Regions from separate parts of the Dechloromonas sp. ZS-1 genome, predicted to be linked through region 1. Evidence: predicted binding sites of a transcription regulator. Region 1 holds the regulator's gene; each other region holds the start of a gene.
What was found. Region 1 encodes sigma-54, which starts transcription at its own class of promoters, with help from an activator protein. Its sites were predicted from a motif close to TGGCACGCTTNCTGCTNA; they were not measured.
Positions count from the first base shown of each region.

Region 2: a site for sigma-54 is predicted at 2,939-2,956, ahead of fdnG (formate dehydrogenase-N subunit alpha). Genes of this name have one in related genera too.
Region 3: a site for sigma-54 is predicted at 2,538-2,555, ahead of AACO21_RS14430 (prepilin-type N-terminal cleavage/methylation domain-containing protein). Genes of this name have one in related genera too.
Region 4: a site for sigma-54 is predicted at 2,218-2,235, ahead of flgB (flagellar basal body rod protein FlgB). Genes of this name have one in related genera too.

Region 1 is NZ_JBDIYD010000001.1:276,419-281,719, forward strand. Features, by position in the region: gene hprK (HPr(Ser) kinase/phosphatase) at 1-40, opposite strand, end outside; gene ptsN (PTS IIA-like nitrogen regulatory protein PtsN) at 50-493, opposite strand; gene raiA (ribosome-associated translation inhibitor RaiA) at 551-874, opposite strand; gene AACO21_RS01365 (RNA polymerase factor sigma-54) at 890-2,344, opposite strand; gene lptB (LPS export ABC transporter ATP-binding protein) at 2,375-3,115, opposite strand; gene recX (recombination regulator RecX) at 3,112-3,543, opposite strand; gene recA (recombinase RecA) at 3,536-4,564, opposite strand; gene AACO21_RS01385 (RluA family pseudouridine synthase) at 4,776-5,301, shown strand, end outside.
Region 2 is NZ_JBDIYD010000010.1:13,676-18,976, forward strand. Features, by position in the region: gene fdnG (formate dehydrogenase-N subunit alpha) at 1-2,894, opposite strand, end outside; gene AACO21_RS12525 (lysophospholipid acyltransferase family protein) at 3,071-3,679, opposite strand; gene AACO21_RS12530 (DEAD/DEAH box helicase) at 3,704-5,077, opposite strand; gene AACO21_RS12535 (DsrE family protein) at 5,131-5,301, opposite strand, start outside.
Region 3 is NZ_JBDIYD010000015.1:10,012-15,312, forward strand. Features, by position in the region: gene AACO21_RS14425 (monovalent cation:proton antiporter-2 (CPA2) family protein) at 1-1,862, shown strand, start outside; gene AACO21_RS14430 (prepilin-type N-terminal cleavage/methylation domain-containing protein) at 1,850-2,503, opposite strand; gene AACO21_RS14435 (hypothetical protein) at 2,643-2,933, opposite strand; gene AACO21_RS14440 (GspE/PulE family protein) at 3,016-4,704, opposite strand; gene AACO21_RS14445 (sigma 54-interacting transcriptional regulator) at 4,697-5,301, opposite strand, start outside.
Region 4 is NZ_JBDIYD010000004.1:49,702-55,002, forward strand. Features, by position in the region: gene AACO21_RS07620 (flagellar hook protein FlgE) at 1-641, opposite strand, end outside; gene AACO21_RS07625 (flagellar hook assembly protein FlgD) at 654-1,343, opposite strand; gene flgC (flagellar basal body rod protein FlgC) at 1,358-1,771, opposite strand; gene flgB (flagellar basal body rod protein FlgB) at 1,783-2,193, opposite strand; gene flgA (flagellar basal body P-ring formation chaperone FlgA) at 2,346-3,029, shown strand; gene flgM (flagellar biosynthesis anti-sigma factor FlgM) at 3,093-3,377, shown strand; gene AACO21_RS07650 (flagellar protein FlgN) at 3,385-3,846, shown strand; gene motD (flagellar motor protein MotD) at 3,871-4,677, opposite strand; gene AACO21_RS07660 (flagellar motor protein) at 4,677-5,301, opposite strand, start outside.

The DNA of each region.
Region 1 (5,301 bases):
GGTTGTCCTCGTAAAGCTGGACGAGACGAATATGGCGCACGCAGGTCAATCAGGAAAAAAGGGCCACGATGGAGTCGGCATCCGGTGCTGCGGCCAAGGCGTCACGGAAGGCACGATCGGAAAAGCGCTGAGCGAGTTCGGACAGAATCTGCAGATGCTGCTCGGTCGCCTGTTCCGGCACCAGCAGGACGAAAAGCAGATTGACCGGTCGGCCATCGGGTGAATCAAAGGGAATCGGGGCTGGCAGACGGATGAAGGCGCCAGCAGCCTGCTTCAGGCCCTTGATACGGCCATGCGGGATGGCAATACCCTGGCCCAGCCCGGTGGAGCCCAGCTTTTCGCGGGCAAACAGGCTGTCGAAAATGACCGAACGGGCAATGCCGAGATGCGTTTCAAACAGGATACCTGCCTGTTCGAAGACGCGTTTCTTGCTACCGGCTTCCAGATCAAGGAGAACCTGGGAGACCGACAGGAGATTGGACAACGGATTCATGGGCTACGAAGAAACACAAAGGCCGCATTTCCGAAAGGAAACGCGGCCTGGCGGCTGTTAGTCAGCCATGTGGTGGGCGGCCTTTTCGCCGCGGTGGTGATCCTGCACCTTCTGCTTGTACTTCTGAACCTGACGGTCCAGCTTGTCAAACATGGCATCGATCGCAGCATAGAGATCGTCACCGGATTCTTCGACATGCATGTCCTTACCCGGTACGTGCACGGTCACTTCCGCCTTCTGCTTCAGCTTTTCGACGGAGAGAACGACGTTCACCCCGGTAACTTTGTCAAAGTGGCGAATAACGGGGTCGAGCTTGTTTTCGACATATTCGCGCAAAGCCGGCGTGACTTCGATGTGATGACCAGCGATCTGCAGATTCATTTAATTCTCCTCTCACTACAGGGTCTTGCGTAAATTAACAGGCGGAATGTTCAAGGACTCGCGGTATTTGGCTACCGTGCGTCGCGCTACAACGATCCCCTGTTGGCCTAGTATTTCGGATATTTGACTATCCGACAAGGGCTTCTTGCCATCTTCCGCAGCGATCAGCTGTTTGATCAGCGCCCGGATAGCGGTTGCAGAACAAGCGCCCCCGGTATCGGTGGCGACATGGCTGCCGAAGAAATACTTCAATTCGAAGATGCCGCGCGGCGTCGCCATGTATTTCTGACTCGTCACGCGCGATACGGTCGACTCGTGCAGGCCGAGGATATCGGCAATCTCGCGCAGCACCAGCGGACGCATGGCAACCTCGCCATGTTCGAAGAACTGGCGCTGACGATCGACAATGGCCTGGGTCACGCGGTGAATGGTATCGAAGCGCTGCTGGACGTTCTTGATCAGCCAGCGGGCTTCCTGGAGCTGCGCCGTCATGTTGCCGTTGCCACGACGCTGCTTGGCCAGGATTTCGGCGTACAGGCGATTGATGCGCAACCGCGGATAGGCATCCGGATTGATGTAGGCGGTCCATTTGCCCTTGAGCTTCTTCACGATCACATCCGGCGTGATGTAGCGGGCTTCGACCTGGGCATAGGGCGCACCGGGGCGCGGATCGAGACTGACGATCAAGGCGTGGGCCGCCTTCAAGGTCTCGTCGTCACAGCCGGTCAACTTCTTCAGACGGGCAAAATCACGGCCTGCCAGCAATTCGAGATGCTTGTCGACGATGACCAAGGCCAGATCACAGGCCGGCTCATCGCGCCGGGCCAGCAACTGCAGGCGCAGGCATTCGGCCGGCGTACGCGCGCCGATACCGGTCGGATCGAAATTCTGGATGTGACGCAGCGCGATTTCGAGCTCTTCAAGCTCGATTTCATATTCCGGCGGCAGGGTTTCGAGCAGTTCCTCGAGCGAGGCAGAAAGGTAACCGTCGTCGTCCAGCGCTTCGATCAGAAAACGCACCAGACTGCGGTCGCGCTCCGAGAGTTGAGTCATGCCCAACTGCCAGCCCAGATGGTCGCGCAGGCTGACCGTGGCGGCATGAATGTCGTGGGCGTCGCTGTCATCGTCCTCATCACGACCGGCCCCGGAATAGGTGCCGGCATCGCTGGTCCAACGATCATCATCGACTTCGCCCATGCCTTCCGGCAGGCTTTCCCGCTCTTCACCGGCCGGCGGTGTCTCGCTCCGTTCGGCTTCCTGCTCGCGGTTAGCCGGGGCATCAAACTGCTGGGCACCGGCAAAGCCGAGCTCGCCATCGTCTTCCCGTTCCAGCATCGGATTTTCGAGCAGGTAGCGTTCGATTTCCTGCTTCATCTCGATGGTGGACAGCTGCAACAGCTTGATCGACTGCTGCAACTGGGGCGTCAGCGCCAGATGCTGGGACAGTTTGAGCTGGAGAGCAGGTTTCATCGATGGGTCGGTGTCAGGCGAGGGGAGGGATCAAAGTTTGAAATGCTCGCCGAGGTAAACCTTGCGGACGCTTTCATTATCGACGATTTCGTTCGGCCGTCCAGACGCCAGCACGCGACCGGCGTTGATGATGTAGGCGTGGTCGCAGATCCCCAGGGTTTCGCGTACGTTATGGTCGGTGATCAGAACGCCGATGCCCCGCTCCTTCAGGAAACGGATGATTTTCTGGATTTCCAGCACGGCAATCGGGTCGACCCCGGCAAACGGTTCGTCGAGCAGGATGAAGCGCGGGTTGGTGGCCAGGGCCCGCGCGATTTCGCAGCGACGGCGCTCGCCACCGGAGAGAGCCGCCGCATTGACGTGCCGGACATGGGCGATGTGCAGTTCGGCCAGCAGGTTTTCCAGACGCTCGTCGGTGTCCTTGGCGGACAGGTTTTGCAACTCCAGGATGGCCCGGATGTTGTCTTCGACATTGAGCTTGCGGAAGACGGAGGCTTCCTGCGGCAGATAGGAGACGCCCTGGCGGGCCCGCGCATGCATGGGCAGATGGGTCAGACGGCTGTCGTCGAGCTGGACTTCGCCCCCATCGGCCGCCACCAGACCGACGATCATGTAGAAGCAGGTGGTTTTGCCGGCACCGTTGGGGCCGAGCAAGCCAACGACCTCGCCGGAGCGGACCTGGAAGGACACATCTTCGACGACGGTACGCGCCTTGTAGCGCTTTTTCAGGTTGTTGGCCGACAGGGTCGCGGCATTATCGGCAATGCTCATTCATCTGCTCCGCTGATCACCCGGCGAATGCTGTCGCCGGAAAAGCCGCGATATTGCAGGAAACGGAGCTGTTTGGCACGTTCTTCCGCACTTTCCGGCGGTCGACCGTATTTTTTGGCCCACACCTGACGGCAGCGCTCCACCTCTTCACCCGCGCCATCGAGTGCCTCGGTAATGTCTTCGTCATTGACGCCTTGCTGACGCAGTTCCTGACGCAGACGGGCATTGCCGTAGCGGCTGCCGCGCTGGCTGGCGCGCTGGCTGGCAAAGCGGGAATCGGAGAGCAGGCGCTCCGCCTGCAAGGCATCGAGGACGGCTTCCAGCGCGTCCTCGGATTCGGCCAACGGGGCCAGTTTCTTGTGCAGCTCCGCCCGGCTGTGATCTCGCCGGGTCAGGAGTTGCAGCGCCTTGACCCGGAGGTCAGGCATCGGCAGCGGCAGCCTTGGTCGGCTTGATCACGGTCACTGCAGCGGCTTCGCGAATGCCGGCTTCGACTTCCTGCGCGATGGCCGGATTGGCCTTCAGGAATTCACGGACATTGTCCTTGCCCTGGCCGATCTTTTCGCCTTTGTAGGAGTACCAGGCACCCGACTTGTCGATCAGCTTGTGAGCCACGCCCATTTCGATGATTTCGCCTTCGCGGGAGATGCCCTCGCCGTACAGGATGTCGAAAATCGCTTCACGGAACGGGGGCGAGACCTTGTTCTTGACGACCTTGACCTTGGTTTCGTTGCCGATCACCTCGTCGCCCTTCTTGATGCCGCCGATACGGCGGATGTCCATACGCACGGAAGCGTAGAACTTGAGCGCGTTACCACCGGTGGTGGTTTCCGGGGAGCCGAACATGACGCCGATCTTCATGCGGATCTGGTTGATGAAGATGACCAGGGTGTTGGTCTTCTTGATGTTCGCGGTCAGCTTGCGCAGGGCCTGGGACATCAGGCGGGCATGCAGGCCGACCATCTGGTCGCCCATTTCGCCTTCGATTTCGGCGCGCGGGGTGAGGGCAGCCACCGAGTCCACGATGATGATGTCGACCGAGCCGGAACGCACCAGCATGTCGGCGATTTCAAGTGCCTGCTCGCCGGTATCGGGCTGGGAGATCAGGAGTTCGCCGACATTGACGCCCAGTTTCTGGGCGTAGGAGGGGTCAAGCGCGTGTTCTGCATCGATGAAGGCCGCCACACCGCCCTGTTTCTGCATTTCGGCAACGACTTGCAGACAGAGGGTGGTCTTGCCGGAGGATTCCGGGCCGTAGATTTCGACCACACGGCCACGCGGCAGGCCGCCGACGCCAAGCGCGATGTCCAGGCCGAGCGAGCCGGTCGACACGACCTGCAGGCCCTGTTCGACATCGGCTTCGCCCATCTTCATGATGGAGCCCTTGCCGAATTGCTTTTCGATCTGTTGCAGCGCCGCTGCCAGCGCTTTTGCCTTGTTGTCGTCCATGGGGGAGTCCTCGAAAATTTGAGCGGATTATGGCACAGGGGCCACGGATGGTATAGAAATTGCCTGATTCGTCATTCGGGGCCCGGACACGGTATAGTGTGGTCTGATCCCCAGTACAAATACTGTATATCCGTACAGTACATGATCCGCAGGCCCTCTGGCAAGCGGATTTTTGCCTTTCTGCACCGGTCGACCGCCGGGCCCTCCCGAGATGACTGTTTACGCGCCGCCCCCGGCCACCGGCTCCACCGTCCTATACACCGACGACGCTTTCCTGATCACCGACAAGCCCGCCGGCCTGCTCTCCGTACCCGGGCGCGGCGAGGACAAGCACGATTGCCTGATCCACCGGGTGCAGGAGACCCATCCCGAAGCACTCATCGTGCATCGCCTCGACATGTCCACCTCCGGTCTGCTGATCCTGGCGCGGGGCGAGGCCATGCAGCGCCACTTCTCGATGCTGTTCCGCGAACGGGCTGTGGACAAGCGCTATATCGCCGTCGTGCAGGGCATCGTTGAGCAGGATGTCGGCGAAATTGACCTGCCGATGATCTGCGACTGGCCAAACCGCCCCCGGCAAATGGTCGACTTTGAGCGAGGCAAGCCCTCGCTCACCCGCTACCGCGTGCTTGAGCGTTCGCCCGCCACCCAGACCACCCGGGTCGAGCTTGAGCCGGTGACCGGCCGCTCGCACCAGTTGCGTGTGCACATGATGTCGCTCGGCCACCCGATCCTGG
Region 2 (5,301 bases), on a different contig from region 1:
GCCTTGATGCGCTTGGTCACCACCGCCACCGCCTTGATGAAGCCGCGGTTGGAGCGGATCTTGACGCGGTCGCCCACGGCAATGCCTTTCTCCTTGGCCAGTTCCTCGCCGATTTCCACGAACTGTTCCGGCTGCATGATCGCGTTGATCTTGCTCTGCTTGGTCCAGTAGTGGAAATGCTCGGTCAGACGGTAGGTCGTCGCCACGTACGGGAAGTCCTTGGCCGTGCCGAACGCCTCCATGTCGCCCTTGTACACGCGAGCGGCCGGATTCGACTTGGCCTTCGGGTTCTTCGGGTGCATCGGGTTGGTGTCGAGTGGGCTTTCGAACGGCTCGTAGTGCTCGGGGAACGGACCTTCGTTCATCAGGCCGAGGGCGAACAGACGGCCGACACCTTCACCGGTCATGATGAAGGGCATGACGTTCTGGTCAGGCGCGGCATCCGGACGCATGTCGGGCACGTCGTTGCCGCCCCACTTGTCGCCCAGCCACTTGATGACAGCCCGCTTCGGATCCCACGGCTTGCCGGAGAGATCGCAGGAAGCGCGGTTGTACAGGATGCGGCGGTTGACCGGCCAGGCGAAGCCCCAGTTCAGCGTCTGGCCGAGGCCGGACGGATCGCTGTTGTCGCGGCGCGCCGAGTTGTTGCCGGCCTGAGACCAGACCCCGCAGTAGATCCAGTTGCCGCAGGTGGTCGAACCGTCATCGCGCAGCATGGCAAAGCTCGGCAGCTGATCGCCGGCCTTGACCAGGACCTTGGTCGGGTCCTTCGGGTCGAGCACGTCGGCCAGCGCCTTGCCGTTGAACTCCATCATCAGTTCTTCCGGCGACGGCTTGTTCGGGATGCGATAGGACCAGGTCAGCTTCTGGATCGGCTCCGCGTAGGCGCCGCCGTCCTTGGCGTACATCTCCTTCAGCTTCAGGAACAGCGAGGCCATGATCTCGGTGTCGTCCTTGGCATCGCCCGGACCTTCCGCCGATTTCCAGCGCCACTGGATGACGCGGCCGGAGTTGGTGAAGCTGCCGCTGGTTTCGGCAAACAGCGTGGTCGGCAGGCGGAAGACTTCGGTCTGGATCTCGGCCGGCTTGACGTCGTTGAACTCGCCGTGCGGTTTCCAGAATTCCGAGGTGTCGGTGGCCAGCGGGTCCATCACCACCATCCACTTCAGCTTGGCCAGCGCATCGCCCACTTTTTTCTTGTTGGCGACGGAAGCCAGCGGGTTGAAGCCCTGGCAGAGGAAGCCGTTGATCTTGCCCTGATACATCTGGTCGAAGATCGACAGCACATCGGACGCCCCGGCCAGCTTCGGCATGAAGTCGTAGGCAAAGCCGTTGTCCTTGTTCGCGGCATCGCCCCACCAGGCCTTGTGCAGGCTGACATACCACTTCGAGAGATTCTGGCCGAAGTTCATCTGGCCCGGACGCAGGAGCTTCGGCGTCTTTTTCTCGAGGAAGGTTTTCAGATCCGGCTCAGCATCCGACGGCGCGGCCAGATAACCCGGCAGGTTCTGGGCGTAGAGCGCGAAATCGGTGATGCCCTGAACGTTGGCGTGACCGCGCAGCGCGTTGATGCCGCCACCCGCCATGCCCATGTTGCCGAGCAGCAGCTGGATGATCGCCATGCAGCGGATGTTCTGGGAGCCGACAGAGTGCTCGGTCCAGCCCAGCGCGTACAGGTTGGTCATCGTCTTGTTGGCGGCTGCGGTTTCTGCGATGTATTCACAGACCTTCAGGAAGGCTTCCTTCTTGGTGCCGCACACCTGCTCGACGACTTCCGGCGTGTACCGGCTGTAGTGCTTCTTCAGCAACTGGAAGGCGCAGCGCGGGTCCTGCAGGGTGTCATCGACCTTGACGAAGCCGTCGGTACCCATCTGGTAGCTCCAGGTGGATTTGTCGTAGCTGCGTTTTTCGTCGTTGTAACCCGAGAAGATGCCGTCTTCGAACGTGAAGCCGTCATTCACGAGGAAGGACGCGTTGGTATACGCCTTCACATAGTCGTGATGGATCTTGTCGTTGGACAACAGGTAATTGATGACGCCGCCCAGGAAGGCGATGTCGGAGCCCGGACGGATCGGCGCATAGAAATCGGAGACCGAGGCGGTACGGTTGAAGCGCGGGTCGACGACCACGAGCTTGGCCTTGCGGTTCTTCTTGGCTTCGATCACCCATTTGAAGCCGCACGGGTGCGCTTCGGCAGGGTTGCCGCCCATCACAAAAATCAAGTCAGCGTTCTTGATGTCCACCCAGTGGTTGGTCATCGAACCACGCCCAAAACTCGGAGCCAGACTGGCCACCGTGGGAGCGTGTCAAATGCGCGCCTGGGTATCGATCGAGGTCATGCCCAACGCGCGAATCGTCTTCACGGTCAGGTAGCCGGCCTCATTCGGTGCTGCTGAAGATGCGAGGAAAGCGGTGCTGGTCCAGCGGTTGACGGTGACGCCATCCTTGTTCTGGGCCATGAAATTGGCGTCGCGGTCAGCCTTCATGTGCTTGGCGATGCGGTCGAAGGCTTCCATCCAGGAAATCTTCTTCCATTCGCTCGAGCCCGGCTCGCGCACTTCCGGCCACTTCAGGCGATTGGCGCTTTGCACCATGTCGCGCAGGCCGGCGCCCTTCGGGCAGAGCGTGCCACGGTTCACCGGATTATCCGGATCGCCTTCGATATGAATGATTTCTCCCGGGGTGTTCTTGGACTTGTCACCGGTCGAATAGATAAGGACACCGCAGGACACCGAGCAATATGGGCAGATATTGCGTGTTTCGGTGGCGCGGGCCAGCTTGAAGGTACGTACTTCCGCAAGGGCTGCGGTGGGCGAGAAGCCCATCGCCACGATGGACGATCCCGTGAGCCCGGCGGAGCAGACCTTGAAGAACTGCCGCCTGTTCATGTTCATTGAGTTTTCCTCCTCATTGCGACCCCATGTCGCAATTGAGAAACAATGCAACTGGCGTGCCATTTGAGGCAAGTCATTGAACTAAATGAAATCGGGCTTGGGCGTGCCGCAAGCGCGGTGAGACATTTTGTCCCGATGTGGATTGGGTGGGACAAAATGTCCCGCCCGGGCCGCCTTCAGCGCTGCTCGGGAAGCGGGCGGAATGCCCTGTTTTTGCCCTGAATGCCGGCGTAGACCGCCTGAATGGCCGGAAGATCCGTGTCGATGTCGCCGGTGGGATCGAACTGCCCCTTGAAGCCGGCGGTCTTGCGGCCAAAGTCGATGAAGCCGAGTGCGATGGGCACCTCGGCGCCAACCGCGATGTGATAGAAGCCGGTTTTCCAGCGGGCGACTTGCGAGCGCGTGCCTTCCGGCGGAATGGCGATGGCCAGGCGCTCGTGCTGCTTGAAGGTCGCGATGGTGGCGGCCACCAGATTGCCGGCCCGTGCACGGTTGACCGGAATGCCGCCGAGCCAGCGCATGAAACCGCCCAGGAGGGGTGGAAACAGGGTGTGCTTGCCCATCCAGTAGGCTTCCAGACGCATCGCGAAGCAGACCAGCAGGCCGATCGGGAAATCCCAGTTGCTGGTATGTGGCGCCACGATCAGCACATAGCGTCCGCTGGCCGGCGGCGCGCCTTCCAGCTGCCAGCCCAGGCGGGGCAGCAGCCAGCGGGCAATGCGGACCATCGGTTCATTGATCCAGGGTGTGGCGAAGATGGTTTTCTGCAAGGGACGGACGGACATGGGGCGCTCAGGCGGAGGGAAGGTTTAACGGCCGCGCGGCTTGCCGGCGGGTTTTGGCCCGCGCGCGGCGGTTGACCGTGGGCCGTTGCCGCCGGGGCCGCGACGGGCCGGACGGGCATCATCAAACTCATCGACCCAGTTCGACGGCGCGCTGCGCTTGGGGGCGCCGGGTCCCGGGCGGCCTGCTGCACCTGGCCGGGGCTTGGAGGCGGACTTGGCGAGCGGCTTGGCGCTCGGGCCGCTGGTCAGCGGAACCGCGTGCTTGGGCTCGAAGCCGGGCTCCTCGTCGCGCGACAGCTTCTGCTTGATCAGGGTCTCGATGGCCGCGAGCAACGGGGCCTCGTCGGCGCAGACGAAGGAAATCGCTTCGCCGCGTGCGCCGGCCCGGCCGGTGCGGCCGATGCGGTGAATGTAGTCCTCGGCCTGCAGGGGCAGGTCGAAGTTGACCACTTGAGGCAGGGTGTCGATGTCCAGGCCGCGGGCCGCCACATCGGTGGCCACGAGTACCTCGATCTCGCCCACCTTGAAGGCATCGAGCGCCTTTTGCCGCGAGGCTTGCGGGCGGTCACCGTGGATCGCGTCGGCGGCAATCTGCTTGGCAGTCAGGCGGTCGACGAGTTCGTCGCAGCCTTTTTTCGTCTTGGCGAAGACGAGCACCTGCTGCCAGCCGCGGTCGCGGCGCATGAACAGGAAGAGATCGGTCTTGCGTTTCTTGTCCACCGGCACGACCCATTGCTTGACGCTCTTGGCCGCCGTGTTGCGCGGGGTGGCCTCGATGATCAGCGGCTGTTTCAGGCGTGCCTTGCCGAGGGCGCGGATCTCGTCCGAAAAGGTGGCCGAGAACAGCAGGGTCTGGCGCTGGCGCGGCAGCGCCTGGAAAAGAATGCCGAGATCGTCGGCAAAGCCCAGGTCGAGCATGCGGTCGGCTTCATCAAGGACGACGGCGCGCAGGGCGGGGAAGCGCACCGCGCCTTTGGTGAACAGATCGATCAGTCGCCCCGGCGTGGCGACCAGCACATCGACGCCGGCCTTCAGGCGGGTGATCTGCGGCCCGAGATTGACCCCGCCGTAAGCGGCGTAGCAGGTGAGGGCGAGGTCGGCGGCGTACTGCTGGCAGCTCTGCATGACCTGCTCGGCCAGCTCGCGCGTCGGGACCAGGATGACGGCGCGCACCATCTTTTCGCCGAGCGGCGCGGCCTCGGCATCGGCCAGCGTTTGCAGCAGCGGCAGGGCAAAGGCGGCGGTCTTGCCGGTGCCGGTTTGCGCCGCCGCCATCACATCGCGTCCGGCCAGGATGGCGGGAATGGCCTGCTGCTGCACAGCCGTCGGCGTCGTGTACGCGAGCCCGGCCAGGGTATCGGTCAGGGGCGCATGCAGGCCCAGGGCGGCAAAGGTCATGGCGGAGAATCCGGCTAAAAAAGAGGGATTTTAACCGGTCGACCGTCGGACGCTCAGAAGGTGATGACCTTGTCGGCTGCCAGCGTGCTCTCGGCCAGCTCGGCCAGGGTGCCGATCCGCACGCCCGGGATCAGCGGCAACTCTGCGAGACCGCGTGCCAGGGCGCAGGTGCGGCAGGCGCGGATGTCCACGCCATACCCGACCAGCGTCTCGACCATTCCCTG
Region 3 (5,301 bases), on a different contig from region 1:
ATGCACTGAACCTGATGCACGACGTGCATCGGGCCGAACATCTCGCCGAATTCGGCGTGGTTTTCCTGATGTTCTCGATCGGCCTCGAGTTTTCCTTGCCCAAGCTTTATGCGATGAAGCGCATCGTGTTCGGACTGGGCCTGCTGCAGGTCGGGCTGACCATGCTGCTGACGCTGGGCGGGGTCATGCTGCTGGGGGTCAGTTGGCAGCTCGGTATTGCGCTGGGCGGGGTCTTTGCCATGTCGTCCACGGCGGTGCTGACCAAATTGCTGGCCGAACGCTTGCAGCTGGATTCGGCCCACGGGCGCGAAATCATGGGGGTGCTGCTCTTTCAGGATCTCGCCGTCGTGCCCTTGCTGGTCTTGATTCCGTCCTTGACCCAGCCGCCGGAGAAACTCGCCATGTTGCTCGGCGTGGCCATCATCAAGGCCACGCTGGTGCTGGCGCTGATTCTGGTCTTCGGCCAGCGTCTGATGCGCAAATGGTTCCATTTTGTGGCCCGGGCCAAGTCGGCAGAGGTGTTCGTGCTCAACGTGCTTCTGATCACGCTGAGCCTGGCAGCTTTGACCGAGATTGCCGGCCTCTCGTTGGCCTTGGGGGCCTTTGTCGCCGGGATGCTGATTTCGGAAACGGAATACAAGCTACAAGTGGAAGAAGACATCAAGCCCTTCCGGGATGTCCTGATGGGCCTCTTCTTCGTCACGATCGGCGTGAAGCTCGATCTCCATATTCTGGTTGGCTTGTGGTGGCAGGTTCTGCTCTCCCTGCTGGTGTTGCTGCTGGTCAAGGCGGCGGTGGTGGGGATGCTGTCGTGGCGTCTGGGCAGTACCCCCGGCAATGCCATCCGCTCTGCGCTCTGGCTCTGTGCCGGCGGTGAGTTCGGTTTCGTGCTCTTGGGCGAAATTGCGCATCTGCCCAAGACCATCGAGCAAATCGCCCTGACCGTGTTGGTCCTCTCCATGTTGCTCGCGCCCTTCATCGTTCAGTACAGCGAAAAAGTCGTGATGCGTTTCGTGGCCAGCGAATGGTTGTTACGCTCGATGCAACTGACCAGCATCGCGGCGCAATCGATGGGGACCGACAAGCATGCCATCCTGTGCGGCTTTGGGCGGAATGGTCAGTATCTGGCCCGTTTTCTGGCGCAGGAAGGTGTGAACTACATTGCATTGGACCTCGATCCCGACCGGGTGCGTGAAGCTGCGGCAGGCGGTGAGTCCGTGGTCTTTGGTGATGCCGGACGCAAGGAAGCCTTGGTTGCGGCGGGTTTGATGCGGGCCAGCGTGATCGTGGTGACCATGTCCGATACGGCACTGGCAGAAAAAATCCTGCACCATGTTCAGGAGACACGGCCTGATTTGCCGGTGGTGGTACGTACCAGCGATGAGCGGGATATGGCGCGCCTTTCCAATGCGGGCGCGGCCGAAGTCGTTCCGGAAACCTTGGAAGCCAGCCTGATGCTCGCCTCGCACGCGCTGGTTCTGGTTGGGGTGCCGATCAACCGGGTGTTGAAACAGATTCGCCAGATACGATCCCAGCGCTACCGTTTCTTGCGTGGTTTTTATCGTGGCCTTTCCGATCGTGAAGAGGATGATGCCATCCAGCCCCGTCTGCATTCCGTCTGGCTGAATGAGGGCGCGGCGGCGATCGGGATGCATCTGGCCGATCTGGCGCTGGACAGCCTGGGGTGCGAAGTCAGCGCTATTCGCCGGCGCGGCATCCGGGCCTTGGAGCCGGATCCGGAGACCTGCCTGGAGGTCGGCGATGTGGTCGTCCTGCTGGGACCGCCGGAGGCGGTGGCGGCAGCCGAGTTTCGTTTGCTGAAACGTGAGCGGCCGCCGAAGCCGCTGGCTCAGAACGCGTAGCAGACGGTATAGCTGGACTGATCCAGCGGGTTTTCGACCGGGTCGGCTGCGGTCGACGTCGTGCCGCTGGCGTTTTCCATGACCTGAACCGAGCCCGTTCTGCTGTCGCCGTCATCCATCATGGTGTCAATTTGCTTTGCATAGCGGCCGCTGATCCCTTGGGAGCATGCAATGAAGGTGCCGGCGAGCGTTTTGATCGGTGAGGATGCGCCTCCCGTGATCCCCATCGGCCCGCCTTCGGCGTTGCGGGGGAGATAGTCCGCGTTGCCGGGGGTACTGCTGCCGCTGCTTAATCCCGCCAGGCGAACGTGCTGCCAGAACAGATAGCTTTCATCCGTCTGCGTGCTGGAGTTCCAGGCACCGTTGAGCGTGCCATTGCCCAGGGTGCCCGTCGGTGTGCTGGCTTTTGTGCCGTTTTGCAGGTGTGTGTCGGCCTTGGGGTCATCACCGGGCAGGCTGCGGAAACGATCCTGGTAGGTGTAGATCATGGTCGGCAGCGTGCGCAATTCGGTCGCCAGGCTTTTTACCCGGGCGCTGTGAATGAGCTCCTGTCCTTTGAGTGCGCCACCGAGCAAGAGGCCGATGACGACCAGGACCACGGCGATTTCAACCAGCGTAAAGCCTCGTTGGTGTGAGGGCATGAGATGTCTCCTGATAGGGTGAAGGAAATATGGTTATGCAATTTGCATGCCGCGTTGTGCGTGCCTTACGGCCTTGCGCTGTCTTGCTCGTCTGTTCGTATTGCCGGCTTTTCGACACTGTTTGACGGTTGACCGTCGCTCATGGGAGTTTGCCGACGCTGAGCAAGCGGGATTTGAGCAAGGCGGGACCGAACCAGAAGAGCCGGTCATCAAAGCCCGGACTTTCTGCATCGCTGACGAATTCAAGGTCGTTGTCCTGGTTTTCCTGTTCGTCGCTGCTCCGCGCACTCGCCAGGGCGCCGCGGCTGACGATGACTGCCGCGATATCGATGGCAATGCGCTGGCCGCCATGCACGTTGAGATTGCGGATATTGGCCAGGCCGGCATTGTTGGGCGCGACGCCCGTCTCGAGATCAAAGCCGGCAAGCACACCAGGCCCCGGTGTGCGGGTAAAGGCGCTCGCGGCAAAATAGAGGTAGCGGTTTCCCTCACATGCAGCGTGCCATCGTGATCTAAGGCGCGGTAGCGAAACCACATGGCGGTCCAATCACGCGCTCAACCTCTTCGAGCGTGGTATGCCCAGCTGCTGCGCACTGCAGGGCGCGTTGTTCGAGGGTGACCATGCCCGATTTGGCGGCATGTTGCCGGATGGCACTCAGGCCCGCCTTTTGGCTGATCAAGGCGGAGAGCTGAGGGTCCATGGCGAGGATTTCCAGGATGGCTCTGCGTCCGCGGTAGCCTTGTTGCGCGCATTGCGAGCATTGTCCGGCGGAGTAGACGGCTTGCGGGGGCTGGATGCCTGCGGTGATGAAGCGTGCTTGCTCTGCAGGAGTGGGCGTTCGGGGTTTGGTGCAGTGGCTGCACAATTGCCGGAGCAGGCGTTGCGCCAGAATGCCGTTCAAGCTGTTGGCGAGAATTTCCCCGGAGACGCCCAGATCGTACAGGCGGGGCAGGGCGGCGGTCGTTGCGCCGGCGTGCAGAGTACTTAATACCAGATGGCCGGTCAGTGCTGCGCGGAATGCCATTTGGGCCGTTTCACTGTCGCGGATTTCGCCAATCATCAGGATGTCGGGGTCTTGGCGCAGCAATGCCCGAATCCCTGAGGCGAAATCCAGCTTGGCGGATTCGCCGAGGGCAGTTTGACGGATACCGGGCAGGGTGTGCTCGACCGGATCCTCCAGGGTCATGATACTGACCGAAGGATCCTTGAGATGGGCCAGCGCCGCATACAAGGTGCTGCTTTTCCCGCTGCCCGTTGGGCCCGTGACCAAAAGCATGCCTTCCGGGCGTTGCAGGAGGCGTTTTAATTCACTCAGTTCGCCAGCGCTCAGGCCCAGGGTATCGAGCGCGGGATGCTGCCGGTGTTTGTCAATGATGCGCAGGACAATCGATTCTCCATGCAGGGTGGGCATGCAGGCGATGCGAAACTCGGCATCGAGGCCCGCTTGGCGCATGGCGCATTGTCCATCCTGGGCCAGCCGGGTTTCCGCAATATTGAGACCGCCCAGCACTTTCAGGCGGATGGACATGGCTGGCCAGAGCGAAGCATGCAGAAGGTGCATCGGGCGCAATAGGCCATCGATGCGGTAGCGAATGCGCAGGCAATTGGCGTCCGGCTCGAAGTGTACGTCCGACGCCCCTTGGTAGAGGGCCTCCCTGAGCAGGTGGTCGATCATCCGGACTGCAACGGTATCGTGTGGCACGGCCGGAGGGGCTTCCGTGCTGTGTAGTAATTGCTGGATCGCATCGTCCTGGCCGTAGTGATGCTCAAGCGCATGGTCCAGCGCCTGCTCGCTGGCCAAGCTGGTTTCAATGGAGACCTCGTCCCCGAGGGTGGCCTTGATTGAGGCCAGTGCGGTGAGGTCGTGAGGGTTGCTGACGGCAATTTCCAAGTGGCGGCGGATACGGTCGAATGCCAATGGAAGGATGCGGTGGCGGCGCGCCAGTTCCTTGGGGAGCGCATCAAGTGCTTCTTGAGAAATCGGCCTTTTCCAGAGGTCGACCGCCGGACGCGCAAGTGTTTTTGACAGGGTTTCGAGCAGGGCTCTCTCGCCGATGAAACCCATATCCGTGAGAATCCTGCCCAGGCGGCGCGGATTGCTGCGCTGGTCATGGAGTGCGACCCGGAGCTGATCCGTGGTCAGGTGGCCTGCTTCGATCAGGCATTCTCCGAGCGGCTTGAGATGAGGGCGATCAATCATGGTCGAGTTCGTTCAGTCGTTGCTGGAGCGTTTGAGAGGAAAAAAAGGCGGGACGGGATTGGCGGTGTTGCTGGGCCAGTCGATAGTGGTGGCGGGCGAGTTGGCTTTGATGCAGTCGATCGAGGCTGACTGCCAGGTTGTAGCGATAGTCGGGGTTGTTGCTGTCGCCACGAAGCGCCTGTGTGTAGGCGAGGTGCGCTTCGTGCCATCGACCTTGCTCGGCCAGCTGGTTGCCCAGCGCAAAGTGCAAGGGGCTGGCGCCAGGGCGATGGGCAAGATAGGTTCTGAGTTGTGTCTCGGCTTGTTCGGAGGGGAAGTGTTCCAGCAGCAACCAGCGATCATTGCCTCGTGCACTGAGTGGGGGAATTCTGATGCTCAGCACATTGAGTCGGTGGTAGAGGTCCTCCCTGAATTGGCCCGCCAGAATCATCGCGCGAAGATCCCGATTGGTGGCGGCGATTATCCGGGCCTTGGTGTACCGAGGGGTGGTGTCTCCCAGGCGGTGGTATTCCCCGTTTTCGAGCACACGCAACAGCTTGACCTGAAGTGCCAGCGGTAGATCGCCCACTTCGTCCAGAAAGAGGGTGCCGTTTGCTG
Region 4 (5,301 bases), on a different contig from region 1:
TGATCGTAGATGGTAATCGAGGTCGAATAATTGAATGTATTCAGATTATTCGGAGGGAAGCTTGAATTAGCACCCCAGGGGGCCAGATTGTTCGGGGTCGCAGATGTCAGAGACTTTTTGTCGCGATCATCAAAGTTGATTTGCGTTTGAATGCCAGGATTTGTCGTCGCAGAGCCCGTCGCCAGCGGATTAACACCAGTAGTGTCCAACTGGACCGGCAGCAGCATGGAACGATTGGTTACCCCATTCTCGATGGGATAGCCCGTGAGGTTATTTCCCTGGGCATTGATGATGTAGCCCTCGGCATCGAGATGGTATTGGCCATTCCGGGTGTAGGAAATGGTTTGATCATTCACGTTTTTCTGCAACCGGAAAAACCCCGAACCGTTAATCGCGATATCCAGCGGATTGTTGGAGTTCGAAATATTCCCCTGCGAAAACTGTTGCTGAACATTCGACAGCGCAGCACCAATACCCACTTGCGACGCACCACCGATTCCCAAGGAAGCCGCATACACATCCGCAAACTGTGCCTGACCGCCTTTAAAACCGACGGTCGACGCGTTTGCGATGTTGTTGCTGATCACGTCCAATGCCTTTGACGACGTATTCAGACCGCTCAAACCTTGCTGAAATGCCATGATTAACCTCTATCAATTCAGGATTTGCTTGACGTCGCTATAGCCGACACTCTTGTTCGACCCGAGCTGCAACGACAGACCATCACTTGCGAGGGTTACAGCATTTACCGTGCCAGCCTGCAAGCTGGTCGACTTGACTGTCTCGCCACCCCGCACTGCGGTCACACTGAAGGTATATTCGCCAGCGGCCTGCGCAACACCGGCATCAGATTTGCCATCCCAGGCAAAGCTGAAGGTACCCGCAGGATGTGCGCCCAATTGCTGGGTCTGTACAACGTTGCCAGCCGCATTCTTGATGGTGACCGTGACCTTGTCTGCAGCCCCATCCAGTGTCATCCCGGCAACCGCCCCCTTATCCGTCAGCGTCATGCCGCTACCGGCAGTTAATACCGTTTTGCCGATCATTGCTGCCGCCTGCATGGTTTGCGAACCGGAATAGTTCTCCAGCAGCTTCTCCATCGTGGCATTCAGTTTTTCAATGCCACTGACCGTGCTGATCTGAGAAAGCTGGGTGGTCATCTGGTTGTTGTCCATCGGATTCAATGGATCCTGATTCTTCAACTGCGTGACCAGCAAATTCAGGAAGCGGGTCTGCATTTCATCTGCAGTCGTCTTCGAGGTACCGTTCGCAGAACTGGCCGCATTCAACGACGCGATCAGAGAAGAACTCGATGAGGTGGTGTTATTCACGCTGGTTGCCATGGGAAGCCTCCTGATTAGCCTTGAGCGATCTGCAACGTGCGCAGCATCATGGTCTTTGCGGTATTCATGACTTCGACGTTGGTCTGGTAAGAACGCGAAGCAGAAATCATGTTGGTCATCTCTTCGACAACATTAACGTTAGGGAAGGCGACATAGCCCTTCTCATCTGCGGCCGGATTTTTCGGGTCATAGACCATGCGTGCCGGCGCGGCATCTTCAACGATCTGACGTACGCGAACCCCTTTCGATACTTCGCCGTTCGCCCCCATGGGCACGGCTTCGAAGACCACTTGCTTGGCCCGATAGGGACGACCATCGGAAGAGACAACGCTATCGGCATTCGCAAGATTGGATGCGGTCGTGTTCAAGCGCATCGACTGCGCCGTCATCGCACTCGAAGAAACCTGGAAAACATTAAAAAGGCTCATGACGTGGCTCCTCAGCTATTCGTCGATGCCAGGGCGGAACGCATCCCGCGGAATTTGTCCGAGATCAATTGCGTCAACACCTGATACTGCATTGCGTTTTCGGTAATCTGCGTCCGCTCAACATCCATATCCACCGTATTACCATCCACTGCGGATTGGCTTTCAGTGCGATACATGAGTTTGGCGAAGCCATTCGTCGCACCACCAGACAAGTGGCCACCATTCGTGCGCGACATGGACAAGCCCCCCGCATCGGAGCGTCCAGAGGTCGCCCTTTGCATCGCCTGACTGAAATCGAAATCCCGGGCTTTGTAGTGCGGGGTGTCCGCATTGGCGATATTGGAAGCCAGGACCGAATGGCGCTGAGCGCGCAAATCCAACGCTTGGCTATAAACGGAAACACTGTCTTGGATGGAAGGCATACGGACTCCTTGAATGCATGAATTAATGCACAAACCATACCAAGCTTTAAATTCAATAACTTACAGTTAAAAATCCCGTAGTACGCGCGAGGACGGCAAAACTTGCCGTGCGCACTATTCCAACCCCTGCCGCGCTCAGGCAAAATACGGGAATGCGCGCTTTTTTCCTTTTTTTCCAATTGCTTGCAGCACTCAGCTACGCCTCGCTACTGCCTGCAGCGGAGGCGGACCCCATTCTGGATACAGCAGAACGCCATATCCGCATGCAAACACAGGGACTGGCCGGCACCGTCCAGATTCGCCTGGCCAAACCGGAAACCTCTCGCCTTCCACCCTGTAACGCCTATGAGGCATTTACCCCCCCAGGGGGACGGCTGATCGGGCGCACCCATGTCGGCGTACGCTGCCTCGGCCCCAGCAGCTGGAATATCATGCTCGGCGCAGAAATCAGCGTCAGTGGCACCTATGTCACCACGGCCCGCCCCATTCTTGCCGGCCAAGCTATCCAGGCAAGTGATCTCAACACACAGACTGGCGACATTTCCGTTCTGCCTACGGGGTTTGTCAGCGACCCTGCCCAGGCCATTGGCAAAACACTGCGCAATGCCCTCGGTGCCGGCCAAGTACTCAGAGCAGACCGTCTCCTTGCCCCCCTGATCATCCAGCAAGGACAAGTGGTCAAAGTCATTTCCCGAGGGGAAGGATTTGCCGTTAGTGCGGAAGGACGGGCGCTGACAAATGCGGGGGTAGGGCAAGCAGTCCAGGTCCGCATGAACTCAGGCCAAACAGTCAGCGGGACGGCCCGACCAGATGCTTCTGTCGAATTGAATTTTTAAGCTAAAGTTTTAACCGCGCGTGTCGTTAAGGCATATGAGATATAAAGTTTTGCGAGAGCAATCATGAAGATTGACAACACCTCCTTCAAGCCGACTACCGCATCCGTGAGTCCGCGCCCCCAGCCTAAGGCGACGCCCGAGTCATCGGCGACGCAAGCAGAGGCCGTGAGTCTGAGCCCCCTGGCGGGAAGCCTGCAAACTGGCGACAAGCCGCCGGTCAACAGCGCTCGCATTCAGGAAATCAAGGAGGCGATCGCTCAAGGCCGATTCAAGATCAATGCCGACGCGATTGCAGGGCGACTGGTCGAAACGGCACGCGACATGGTGAACCGTCAGCGTTCCGCCTGAGTACCGCATGTCGATTGAACGCCTGCTCGAACAAGAAAGCGCCCAACTGGGGCGCTTCATCCAGCTTCTCGAACGCGAGCAGGAAGCACTCAAACATGCCGACCCTGCGCCACTGGCCATGATCGAGCAGGAAAAAACTGCCGTTGTTGAAGCACTGAATACACTGTCTGCGGCACGCCTGGCCTGCATTACCCGAAAAACGGACGCCAACGACAAAGAGACCATGCTGGCTTGGCTGCAAACCCAAGCTCCGAACGCACCCGCCAGCCAGCACTGGCAGCACCTGACCGAGCAGGCACGCACCGCCCAACGCCTGAACGCCCTGAACGCACAACTGGTCAGCCAGCATTTGGCCCGCACCAGCCAGGCATTGAGCATTCTCGATCGATCGAGAACCAGCGCCCCCTTGTACGGGAGCGACGGACAAGCAACCCACTATACGGGCAGCCGTATTGTCGACTCGGCCTGAAGGCCGAAACACCCCAAAAAAAGCTTAGCCTCCGGCACCGATCGGTGCCGACCCGATTTCCATTGGCGCCTCCGGGCGACTGGAATCAATCAGGATACTGACACGACGATTTCTTGCCCGCCCCTCGGGCGTGGTATTGGTTTCCACGGGGCGCGTCTCGCCATAACCAATCGCAGTCAGGCGCTCGGCACCAACCCCATTGTCGTTGAACAGTCGCAGCACGGTCGTCGCACGCATGGCGGACAATTCCCAATTTGAAGGAAACTGCGGCGTCGAGATGGGCACATTATCGGTATGCCCCTCGATCGTGATGGGATAATCAGCCCCCGAAAGCACCTGAGCAACCGCCGCAAGCGCATTCATCGACTCAAGCTGAAGGCGCGCCTGCCCAGCAGGAAACAAAATGCTGTCGTTGATTTCAATCGTCACACCACGGCTCGTTTCAAGCAGCTTGACCTTCCCCTGTGCAACCAGGGGCTGAAGTGCCTGCATGATGTTACTGGCCATATTGCGCATGTTCTTGCGATCAATCTGACGCTTTTCTTCCTGCTTGTCAGGTGGAGAAAGCTTATCAGCCTTCACAACCGGTCGCGTTTCCACGGGCGGCGCCCCTTGAATCACGGCCAACGGCTGTCCGCCCGGCACGGCTGTCGTGTTCTTGAACGCATTGGTCAAGGCATTCGACAACACCTTGTACTTCCCCTCGTTCACGGAGGAAATGGCATACATCACAACAAAAAAGGCAAACAGGAGCGTGATGAAATCCGCGTACGACACGAGCCAGCGCTCGTGGTTTTCATGCTCCTCTTCGCGACGCCGGCGACGCGCCATCAGAGCATGTAGCCGCGCAAACGGCTTTCAATGATGCGGGGGTTGTCACCCAGCGCGATCCCGATCAGGCCATCGACCAGCATCTCCTTGCTGGCCACCATCCGCACAATGTAGTACTTCAATTTGGCCGCCATCGGCAAATACACCAGGTTCGCCAGGCCGACGCCATAAATGGTCGCCACAAAAGCCACCGCGATCCCCGCCCCCAACTTGGTGGGGTCGGAAAGATTCTCCATCACATGAATCAAGCCCAGTACGGCCCCCAGGATCCCGATGGTCGGCGAATACCCCCCCGCCGCCTCCCAGATTTTGGCCGACTGACGCCACTCATCCTCGAAGGTGTTGATATCCACCTCCAGCAATTCACGAATATGCACCGGATCTGCACCATCGACCACAAGCTGCAAGCCCTTTCGGGCAAACGGGTCCTTGATCGTAGTGAGCTGGTTCTCCAGTTGCAGCAGACCTTCACGACGGGCAATCTGGCTCCACGCCAACAACTGGTCGAGCTGCTTTTTCTGTTCAATAACTGGGGGAATCCAAACCCACTTCGCCATCCCCAAACCACGCCGAAAGACGTGCAAAGGGGACTGCAAAAGCACCGCCCCCAAGGTTCCGCCCAGA